One region of the Streptomyces sp. NPDC005263 genome, then DNA from elsewhere that is predicted to be linked to it. Evidence: riboswitches for the same ligand, from Rfam matches in the RefSeq annotation. Region 1 holds a riboswitch; each other region holds the start of a gene.
The links. Region 1 has a riboswitch for S-adenosylmethionine ahead of ACFYRY_RS06660 (putative leader peptide). Riboswitches for the same ligand answer to the same signal wherever they lie in the genome.
Positions count from the first base shown of each region.

Region 2: another riboswitch for S-adenosylmethionine. It lies ahead of thrC (threonine synthase); the one in region 1 lies ahead of ACFYRY_RS06660 (putative leader peptide).
Region 3: another riboswitch for S-adenosylmethionine. It lies ahead of ACFYRY_RS12310 (aminotransferase class V-fold PLP-dependent enzyme); the one in region 1 lies ahead of ACFYRY_RS06660 (putative leader peptide).

Region 1 covers NZ_JBIAKJ010000001.1:1,453,331-1,456,937, reverse strand. Annotated here, with positions in the region: gene ACFYRY_RS06665 (ABC transporter substrate-binding protein) at 1-1,351, opposite strand, end outside; gene ACFYRY_RS06660 (putative leader peptide) at 1,566-1,682, opposite strand; SAM riboswitch class IV at 1,717-1,830, opposite strand; gene ACFYRY_RS06655 (DUF1684 domain-containing protein) at 1,919-2,743, opposite strand; gene ACFYRY_RS06650 (LLM class F420-dependent oxidoreductase) at 2,815-3,607, opposite strand, start outside.
Region 2 covers NZ_JBIAKJ010000004.1:717,697-721,303, reverse strand. Annotated here, with positions in the region: gene ACFYRY_RS21815 (trehalose-6-phosphate synthase) at 1-202, opposite strand, end outside; gene ACFYRY_RS21810 (glucosyl-3-phosphoglycerate synthase) at 255-1,199, opposite strand; SAM riboswitch class I at 1,378-1,518, shown strand; gene thrC (threonine synthase) at 1,536-2,819, shown strand; gene ACFYRY_RS21800 (MoaD/ThiS family protein) at 2,932-3,207, shown strand.
Region 3 covers NZ_JBIAKJ010000002.1:1,128,196-1,131,802, reverse strand. Annotated here, with positions in the region: gene ACFYRY_RS12325 (hypothetical protein) at 1-40, opposite strand, end outside; gene ACFYRY_RS12320 (rhomboid family intramembrane serine protease) at 236-979, shown strand; gene ACFYRY_RS12315 (Lrp/AsnC ligand binding domain-containing protein) at 976-1,257, shown strand; gene ACFYRY_RS12310 (aminotransferase class V-fold PLP-dependent enzyme) at 1,273-2,646, opposite strand; SAM riboswitch class IV at 2,826-2,942, opposite strand; gene trpD (anthranilate phosphoribosyltransferase) at 3,014-3,607, opposite strand, start outside.

The DNA.
Region 1 (3,607 bases):
TGTCGGGGTCGGCGCGGGTCACGTTCCCCCACACCGCGTCGTAGTCGCCCGACTGGAGTGTCGGGGCGAACTGAGTGACCTGGAGCTGTTTGAGGGTCACGTCGACACCGACGGCCTTGAACTGCTGCTGGATCAGCTCCAGCGCGGGCTGGTTGGTGGCCGCGTTGGGGAACCACTTGATGGTCAGACTCAGCTTCTTGCCGCCCTTGGAGCGGATGCCGTCGCTTCCGGCCTTCCAACCGGCCGCGTTCAGCAGGGACTTGGCCTTGGCGGCGTCGAAGGTCAGGCCGGAGGCGAGGTCGGCATGGTCGGGCGTGGTGTGCGCGAGGACGCTGGTGGCCGGCTGGGTTCCGGTCGGGAACACCGTGTCGGCTATCTGCTGCCGGTTGATGGCGAACAGGACTGCCTGGCGCACCTTGGCGTCCTTGAGCAGCGGTCGTGAGTTGTTGAGGCCGAGACCGAACACGAGGCCGGGGTTGGCCCGTCGCTGGAGGCTGACCTGACCGCCCTTGAGCGCCGCCTCGTTGGCCTTGCCCACGCTGCTGATCGCGTCGACCTGGCCGGACTGGAGACTTCCGGCCCGTACACCCGCCTCCGGAACGACCTTGAACACCAGCTTGTCCAGGTAGGCCTCGCCCTTCTTGGACCACCGCGCGGAACCCCAGGCGTATCCGGTGCGCTTGGCCAGGGTGAGCGACTGGTTCTGCACGTACTGCTTCAACACGAAGGGCCCGGACCCGATCACCCCGTCGCTGCACTTCTGCTGCGGGGTCCTCTTCACGCTCGCCGACGACTCGATGCCGAGCGAGTGCGTCGAAGTCGCCTGCAGGAACTGCGCGTTGGGCTGCTCGAAGGTGACCTTGACGGCGAGCGGGTCGACTACCGTGGTGCTCTTGACACCGCTGAGATAACCCTGGGCCAGGGTACCGAGCGCGCCCAGCTCGGGCACCGCGTCGAAGTTGTCCTTGACCACCTGGGCGGTCAGCTTCGTGCCGTCGCTGAAGGTGACGCCCGACCTCAGATGGAAAGTGAACGTCGTGGCGTCGGAGCTGACATCCCAGCTCTTCGCCAGCCACGGCACGATCTTGCCGGTCTTGGGGTCCTGGTCCGTCAGTGAGTCCACGACCTGGCGCACCGAGTAGATGGTCTCGTTGCTGGCGACCTGCTGCGGATCCACGCAGCCGGCGTCCGAACCCACCGCGAAGGTCAGGGTGCCGCCGGACTTGGGCTGCCCGGCGCCGCTGCCGGAATCGCCGCCGCCCGATCCGCAGGCGGTCAGCAGAACACTGGTGGTCACAAGGGCGGTCAGTGCCGCCCACCGGGAGGTTCTGACATCGGAAAGTGCAGTCACGGAGGGCTTCTCCTACTCGAGTCACCAGGCACGGCTGTGGCGCAGGGCACGGCCGTGCGTGGGCGTGCGACCCCGGCCGGCGCGACGCCGGTGCCGGGGGAGCGCTGTGCAGAGGGGATCAGGCGAAACGGGGGATCAAAGACAGGCAGAGATCAAGCGCATGCGGGTGCGGCGACGACAGGTGCCGTACTGCGACCAGCGGCGGGAAGGCCCGTCAGGCCCGACAGAGACAGCTGGTCGAGCGCTTGAGGTCGATGTGGCGCCGACGGGAGAGCCGGGAGAACACGGTGGCGCCGGCGAAGCGGGCGCTGAGGTCACCACCGTGCCGCATATCGGTCCTCCACATATCCGGCCCCGGTCACGGGGCCACGCGCTTGCGGGGATCGTCGGTGATCCCGCCGGGCTTTCACCTGGAGCACCCCACCGCGCGGGAGGGTTGCCGGTCAGCGAGCCAGGGCTTGACGCTGACACTCAATGCCGTTCGTGATCGTACGGAGCGGTCTTGTCGTACGTCAATGGCGCAACAGGACGCCGTGTCAGGGGAGTCGGGGCGGGAGTGCGTCCAGGTCAGGAGCCGCCGCGCTCGCGGGGGATCTTCTGACCGGCCTCGATCGCGACCGGCAGCCGGTTCTCGGCCGGGGGCAGCGGGCAGGTGGCCAGGTCGGTGTAGGCGCACGGCAGGTTCGTGGCGCGGTTGAAGTCCACGACGACCGTGCCGTCGGCGGTGGGCGGATCGAGGGCCAGGGCCCGGTTGGCGGCGTACGTGGTGAGGCCGGAGGTCGCGTCGGTGAACAGCACCATCAGCCGTCCCGCACCATGGCCGGGGAACGCGGTCAGCGACAGCAGCTGCCCGTCCAGCTCGAACTCGACCCTGCCCGGAGCGTCGTACACATGCTCAAGGCCCTCGACTGCGGCGCCCACGGTGGTCGGTCGTGGCGTGTCGAACGGGATGTAGCGGCCCGTCACGGCCCAGCGCGGGTCGGGGGCGTAGGCGGGCGTTCCGGTGAAAGCCGTACGCAGCGGCGCGTCCGGGTGCCGGGGGCGCACGATGTCCTGGCCGCCGCGCTTGGCGACCTCGATGACGGCGTCTTTCCAGACAGCGTCGACGCCGCCGCGCTCGGGAAGCACGCCGAAGCGGTGCTCGCCGTGCACCGGCGTCCCGTCGACGACCAATTCCTCACCCTCGTCGAGGTCTACGACTACTCCTTCGGGGCCGGTGCGCCACGCGCCGGGCGCGTCCGGGAAGCGCTGGGGTCGGCCGTCGAGCCAGTGCAGGCCGGTGATCGCCAAGAAGCCGTGCGGGGCGGCGAGCCGGGCCTCTTGGGCGCGGTACCACTCCAGCCAGGTCTCGGTGAAGGCGTGGAGGTCCGTGGTGGTGGCCTCGGTGGTCATAGGGAATCTCCTTTGTGACGGGGGTGCCTTCGGGCAGGGGGTGCAGGGGGTTGTCGAGCCGACAGGTGTACTCAGCCGGCCAGTTCGCCGAGGAGCCGCCAGGTGCGTCGGCGATCGGCTCCTCCCGCGATCTCGGTGACCGAGAACACGACCTCGGTGGCGCCGGCGTCGCGGTACCGCCGAATCTCGGCCTCGACCGTCTTCTCGTCGCCGATCACGGCCAGGTCGGCGGCCCGTCGGCCGCCGGAGAGTTCGATGACCCGCGCGTAGGACGGGAACTGTTCGTAGAAGGCGAGGTTCTCGGTTGCCTTGGCCCGCACCGCGTCTACGTCGTCCGTGACCACGCCGGGCACCAGGGCCACGATCCTGGGCGCGGGGCGGCCGGCGCCCTCGGCCGCGGCTGTCAGGGCGGGCACGATGTGGTTCTCCAGGGCGCGCGGTCCCGCCAGATAGGGCAGGATTCCGTCGGCGAGCTCACCACTAGCCCGCAGAGCCTGCGGCCCCATCGCGGCGACGAGCAGGGGGACGCCGTTCTCGGCACCCGGAACCCGCGCCGTGATCGGTGTGGTGGCGGTGAGCAGCTCGCCGTGGAAGTCGGCCGTGCCGGTCCCGGTCAACTGCCGTAGGGCGGTGAGGAATTCGCGCAGCCGGGCGATGGGTCGTTCGAAAGGCAGGCCGAAGCCCGTCTCCGTCAGCAGTTTCGTGCCCAGAGCCAGACCGAGGTGGTAGCGGCCGTGGGTCGCGGCCTGGGCCGTTTGGGCTTGGCTGGAGACGAGCAGCGGGTGCCGGCCGAATACGGGGATCGCGGAGGTGCCGACCTGTAGTCCGGGTACCTCGCGCCCGACGATCGCCGCGAGCTGGGGT
Region 2 (3,607 bases), on a different contig from region 1:
GCCACACCGCCTCCCGGTCGCCGTCATCCAGCGCCGAGCACACCCACAGGGATCCCGCGTCCGAGCCGATCGCGGACAGCCCCGAGACCAGCCCGCCGCCGCCCCGTTTGGCGTGCAGCGAGCCGTCCTCGCGTACCTCGTACGAAACCGGGCCGCGGTTGGACGCGACCAGTACCTGAGCAGCACCGCTGGTGGAGGACATACGCCTCAACCTAGCCCGGCCCGGAAACGCTCAAACGTACGGATGACATTCGTCAGGCGACCTTGCGGGCCGCGTACTCCGCGATCTGCGCCATCGGCGGGCGCTCCTCCGTGTCGACCGAGTAGGTGCGTGGCTCGAAGCCGTCCCGCGTCCGTTCGAACTGGGTGAGGGCGGGCCGGATGAGGTGGCCGCGGGCCAGCCGGAGCTGGGCGGTGCGGTAGATCGCGGCGGACATCCGGCCCAGTGCCTGTCCGTCCTGGTGGCGGTGGATGCGCACGCCCAGGTCGACCTGGGCGAGGGCGTCGAGGCCCACCAGGTGCAGGGCGTCGACCAGCATGCCCAGCTCGACGCCGTATCCGACGGGGAACGGCAGCTGTTCGAGCAGGGAGCGGCGGGCCGCGTACTCGCCGCCCAGCGGCTGTACGAAACCGGCCAGCTGCGGCCAGTGCATGTTCAGCAGCGGGCGGGCCATCAGTTCGGTGACCCGGCCGCCCTGGCCGGGCGCGCCGCCCAGTGGACGGTCGTACATGCCCTTGACCAGGTCGACCCCGGGTTCGGTGAGCAGCGGGCCCACGATCCCGGAGACGAAGTCGGAGGAGAACTCCTTCAGGTCGGCGTCGATGAAGCAGACGATGTCGCCGCCGGTGACCAGCAGCGAACGCCACAACACCTCGCCCTTGCCGGGGGCGGCCGGGATGCGGGGCAGTATGTCGTCGCGGTGGACGACCCTGGCCCCGGCCGCGGCGGCCACCTCGGAGGTGCGGTCGGTCGATCCCGAGTCCACCACGACGATCTCGTCGACGAGCGGGACCTGCCGCATGAGGTCGTGACGGATCACGGCGACGATGTCACCGACCGTCTCCTCCTCGTTCAGCGCCGGCAGCACCACGCTGACCGACTGGCCGGTGGCGCGTTTCGCTGCCAGGATCCTGTGGAGCGGGCGATCGTTCTTCGACCAGGAGCGGGTGTTCAGCCAGCGCTCGACTTCGTTCAGCACAGTGCGCGGCTCCTCTACGTTCTCTAGGCGAGTCAGTGATCCACGTGCTAGGTGATCCATCTCGCGGTTCGGACGACTATCTCAACTGTCCTGGCCTTCGGTTACAGTCTTGAACAACGCGGATGACCATCGCACGTCGTGGGTCACTGCTTCGTTACATCGATCAACAACCACATACCGCTCATCCAGAGGGGCAGAGGGATACGGCCCGATGAAGCCCCGGCAACCCTCCAGTCGGTTCTCGTCACCAGCGAGGCTCCCGACTCGGGAAGGTGCCAAATCCGTCTCACGGCGAAGTGCGTCGTGAGGAAGATGAGGAGAAAGGGCCTCGCCTCCATGGCTGTGCAGACTGATGCAAGCACCACGAACACCGTAGACCTCGGCCCCGCCGCCGCGCTGAGCTGCCGCGAGTGCGGACACCGCGTGCCCCTCGGCCCGGTCTTCGCGTGCGAGGAGTGTTTCGGCCCGCTCGAGATCGCCTACGACTTCTCCGCCTACGACGCCGAGGAACTCCGCAAGCAGATCGAGGCGGGCCCCGCGAACATCTGGCGCTACGCGCCGCTGCTGCCCGTCCCGGCGGACGTGGCGGACCAGCCCAACATCAACCCCGGCTGGACCAAGCTCGTCAAGGCCGACAACCTGGCCCGTGAGCTGGGCGTCGAGGCCGGCAAGCTGTTCGTCAAGGACGACTCCGGCAACCCGACGCACTCCTTCAAGGACCGCGTCGTCGCCCAGGCCATCGAGGCCGCCCGCGTCTTCGGTTTCACCACCCTCTCCTGCTCCTCCACCGGCAACCTCGCCGGCGCGGTGGGCGCCGCCGCCGCCCGGGCCGGCTTCCGTTCCTGCGTGTTCATCCCGCACGACCTGGAGCAGGGCAAGGTCGTCATGGCCGCCGTCTACGGCGGAGAGCTCGTCGGCATCGAGGGCAACTACGACGACGTGAACCGGTTCTGCTCCGAGCTGATCGGCGACCCGGCCGGCGAGGGCTGGGGTTTCGTCAACGTGAACCTGCGGCCGTACTACGCCGAGGGCTCCAAGACCCTGGCGTACGAGATCTGTGAGCAGCTCGGCTGGCGGCTCCCGGACCAGCTGGTCGTCCCGATCGCCTCCGGCTCGCAGCTCACGAAGATCGACAAGGGTCTGCAGGAGCTGATCAAGCTCGGGCTCGTCGAGGACAAGCCGTACAAGATCTTCGGTGCGCAGGCCGAGGGCTGCTCGCCGGTGTCCGTCGCCTACAAGGCCGGGCACGACGTGGTCCGGCCGCAGAAGCCGAACACCATCGCCAAGTCGCTGGCGATCGGCAACCCGGCCGACGGTCCTTACGTTCTCGACATCGCCCGTCGCACCGGCGGCGCGGTGGAGGACGTGAACGACGAGCAGGTCGTCGACGCGATCCGGCTGCTGGCGCGGACCGAGGGCATCTTCGCGGAGACCGCCGGTGGTGTGACGGTGGGTGTGACGCGGAAGCTGATCGAGAACGGTCTGCTCGACCCGACGAAGACCACGGTGGTTCTGAACACGGGTGACGGTCTCAAGACGTTGGACGCGGTGGCCGACACGGGGCTGACCGCCAAGATTCGGCCGAACCTGGAGTCGTTCCGCGAGGCCGGCCTCGGCTAGCCGTTTTTTGTCGGCGGGCCGGTGGGGGCTGGACGCGCCCACGCGGCGGCAGCCGCACATTCCACACAGCCCCGCGCCCCTGGGCCCGTAACCCTGACCGGAGGTCATGAGCATGAGCGTCAACGTCCGCATCCCCACCATCCTGCGCACCTACACCGGTGGCCAGGCCGAGGTCGCCGCCGAGGGGGGCACCCTCGGTGAGGTCATCGCCGACCTGGAGAAGAACCACACCGGCATCGCCGCGCGCGTTCTCGACGACCAGGGCAAGCTGCGCCGGTTCGTCAACGTGTACGTCAACGACGATGACGTCCGCTTCGAGCAGGGTCTGGAGACCGCGACTCCGGACGGCGCCGGTGTCTCCATCATTCCGGCCGTCGCCGGCGGCTGAATATTACCTTCGGTAACGTCAGTTACCGAGCGTTCATAGAATTGCCCCCTCCGTGAGAGAAGCGGAGGGGGCAATTCAATGTGGTTGAGCGCGGTACAGTTGGGGAACGCGTTGCCGCTTCACAGGTCGCCAGACCTTGTTTCTGCCGTGCGCCCGACGAGATGTAGCCAAAGTGTGTGCCTCGTTCGTGGCTTTTGTGTGCTTTGCGGGGCCCGACTTGCCCTGAATTCAGGCGAATTCTCGCCACATTCCGGATCGTGTGCGTCCAGAATTCTCGTCCGATTGACCTGTTGCAGACGGCAGTTGGACAGATACATTCGGCCGCGGTCGACGCGTTCCGGCGCACGCCCCCAATCATGTGGGGGGTGAGGTCTGACCCGGATCCACGAAGTGTGGGTCT
Region 3 (3,607 bases), on a different contig from region 1:
AGCGCCACCGTGTCGTGGTGGTCGGCAGGGGAACCGTCATCGTGACTGTTCGCTTCCTTCTGATGTCAGTACTTATGGTGCCGGTACTTCCGGGTGCTTCCAGTGTCGACGACGCGCCGGACTCCCGGCACGTGTGGCTCGTTACCCTACGGCCTGGCGCGTACTCGCCGCTCGGGCGTCCACGGCGGCGAGGCGGCCTCGTCCGTTGCGTCCCCTTACGTCATGCTCTGTGTCCATGGTCAGCAACTGGAGCGAAGCGGTCGACAAGGCCCGAAGATCGGTCCGGTGGTCGTCGGCACCGGTCACATACGGGCTGATCGCCCTGTGCTGCCTGCTCTTCCTGCTCGGTCCGGCCGCCGGCCTGAATCCGGTGTACGGCTCCGGTGACACGCTGCTCACCGCTCAGCGGGCCTACTTCCACCGCTGGGGCGTGGTCCCGACCGAGCTGTTCGAGGGGTCGCCACGAGCCGCGCTGACGCCCGCCACCGCCCTGTTCGTCCACGGCAGCTGGGTGCACCTGCTGGGCAACATGCTCTTCCTCTACGTCTTCGGGGTGATGACCGAGGAACGCATGGGGCGCCTCCAGTTCACCCTCTTCTACGTCGGCTGCGGCTACCTCGCCCTGCTCGGTTACGCCGCCGCCAACGCGGACTCCGAGCAGTCCCTGGTCGGCGCGTCCGGGGCGATCTCGGCGGCCCTCGGAGCGTTCCTGTATCTGTTCCCCGGGGCCCGCGTGACCAGTCTCCTGCCTTTTCTGTTCTTCCTGCCGCTACGCTTCCCCGCCTGGGTCGTCCTCCCCTTCTGGGCGGCCCTGCAGTGGCTGGCGGCGGGCCGGGCGGCCTCGGGGCCGGGGGTGGCGTACCTGGCGCACCTGATGGGGTTCGGGCTGGGGTTCGGTTACGCGTGGGTGCGGTTTCGACGTGGGACTACAGTGAGATCCACCCCAGCTCCGGCCCCCGAGGGAGAGAACCAGCCGTGATCACCGCGATCGTGCTCATCAAGACCAGCGTGGACCGGATCCCCGAGATCGCCGAGTCGATCGCCTCGCTGGAGAGCGTGAGCGAGGTCTTCTCGGTCACCGGGACGTACGACCTGATCGCCATGGTGCGGGTGCGGCGGCACGAGGACCTGGCGGAGGTCATCCCCGGCCGGATCAGCAAGATCCCCGGGGTGGAGGGCACGGACACCCACGTGGCGTTCCGTACGTACTCCCAGCACGACCTGGAGGCGGCGTTCGCGATCGGGCTGGACTCCTGACCGGCGGAACCCTTCTCACACGGCCGGGACGCAGCGGCCGTCCTCGGTCCGGTAGCGCCACTTCGCACCCTCCCGCACGAGCTCCCGGACCGCGGTGACGAAGCGCTCCACGTGCTCGTCCGGGGTGCCCGCGCCGAAGCTCACCCGGATGGCGTTCAACGACTTCTCGCCGGGCGCGGCCTCGGGGGCGCCGCACTCGCCCTGGGTCTGGGGATCGCTGCCGAGCAGGGTGCGGACCAGCGGGTGGGCGCAGAAGAGGCCGTCGCGGACGCCGATGCCGTACTCGGCGGAGAGCGCGGCGGCGAAGTGGGAGCTGTTCCAGCCATCGACGACGAAGGAGATCACGCCGACCCGGGGGGCGTCGTCCCCGAACAGGGACAGGACCCGGACCTCGGGCACCTCGGCGAGGCCGGTGGTGACCTTCTCGATCAGGTGCCGCTCACGGGCAACCAGGGTGTCGAACCCGGCTTCCGTCAGCGCCTTGCAGGCGGCGGCGATGGCGTAGGCGCCGATGACGTTGGGCGAGCCGGCCTCGTGCCGGGCGGCGCTCTCGTGCCACTCCACGTCCACTCCCCCGTCCTCGCGCCGGGTGACCTTGCGGCTGGCGCCGCCGCCCGCGAGGTACGGGTCGGCCGCGATCAGCCAGTCGGCCCGCCCGGCCAGCACGCCGGAGCCGAAGGGGGCGTACAGCTTGTGCCCGGAGAAGGCGATCCAGTCGACGTCGAGGTCCTGCACCGAGACGGGGTGGTGCGGGGCCAGCTGGGCGGCGTCCAGGACGATCCGGGCGCCGTGGGCGTGCGCGGCGGCCGCCAGTTCCCGTACCGGCCACAGCTCCCCGGTGACGTTCGAGGCGCCGGTCACGCAGACCAGGGCCGGGCCGTACGGGTCCCGGTCGGCCAGCGCCCGCTCCAGGGTGGCCACCGCCTGCTCGGGGGTGCGCGGGGCGTCGAGGTAGCTGACCCGGGCGTCCTGCCAGGGCAGCAGCGAGGCGTGGTGCTCGGTCTCGAAGACGAAGACCTGACAGTCGGCCGGAAGCGCGGCGGCGAGGAGGTTGAGGGAGTCGGTGGTGGACCGGGTGAAGATCAGCTGGTCGTCGGCTCGGCAGTCCAGGAACTCGGCGACGGTCCGGCGGGCGTTCTCGAAGAGGTCCGTGGAGAGCTGGGACAGGTAGCCGGCGCCGCGGTGCACGCTGCCGTAGTAGGGCGCGTAGGCGGCCACGTCGTCCCAGACGCGCTGCAGGGCGGGCGCGCTGGCGGCGTAGTCGAGCGCCGCGTAGGTGACCTCGCCGCCGGTGACGAGCGGGACGGTGACATCCCGCCCCAGAACGGGCAGCGCACCCGAAATGTCACTGCGAACGGACTGGGCGGAGGCAACGGTGGGGACAGACATGGCGAACTCCCGTGAGAGGCAGCTGGAAACACCACGCGAGCGGATACGGCTCAAGCGCGGGTGAAGGTGAGAAAAAGGGGTGCGGAGGCGGGGCTCTGCGGCCCTATCGCATTCGCTGGCTCACGGAAGGCTCCTCGACGACCAGGACCCCTGGTGCGCTCACTCAGAAGAGTGCGAGGGGTCCGCGCTTGCCGTAGACCTCGCTGCCTACGGCCTGGTCTTCACCCGGGGCACCCCGCCACGGACGGAGGGTTGCCGGACAGTCGGCCGGGGCCTCATGACTGTCACTCATGACCTGGCCAAAAACGTACGCGACGTGATCGTGGTCCCGCAACCCGTGTCCGGATCGCGGGACATCGCCACGTCCTCAGGCGTTGCTGGCCGCCGCCCAGCGCTCCAGCGTCCGCTTGGCCGCGCCGGAGTCGATGGACTGGGCCGCCTTGTCCATGCCGGCCCGGATCTGCTCCGTCAGCGGCGCCCCGGTCGGTTCCAGCGCCACCAGTGCCGCCGCCGAGTTCAGCAGGACCGCGTCCCGTACCGGACCCCGCTCGCCGTCCAGGAGACGGCGGGCGACCTCGGCGTTGTAGGCGGGGTCGGCGCCTCTCAGCGCCTGCACCGGCACCAGATCGAGGCCGACGTGCCGCGGGTCGAAGGACTCCTCGCTGACCTTGCCGTCGCGCACGATCCACACCCGGGAGGTGGCCGTGGTGGTCAGCTCGTCGAGACCGTCGTCGCCGCGGAACACCAGCGCGGACGAGCCGCGCTCGGCCAGTACACCGGCGATGAGCCCCGCCATCCGGGTGTCGAAGCAGCCGATCGCCGAGGCGGTGACCTTGGCGGGGTTGGTCAGCGGACCGAGCAGGTTGAACGACGTCGGAATCCCCAGGTCCCGCCGGACCGCGCCGACGAACCGCATCGAGGGGTGGAACCTGGCCGCGAAGCAGAAGGTGATCCCGGCCTC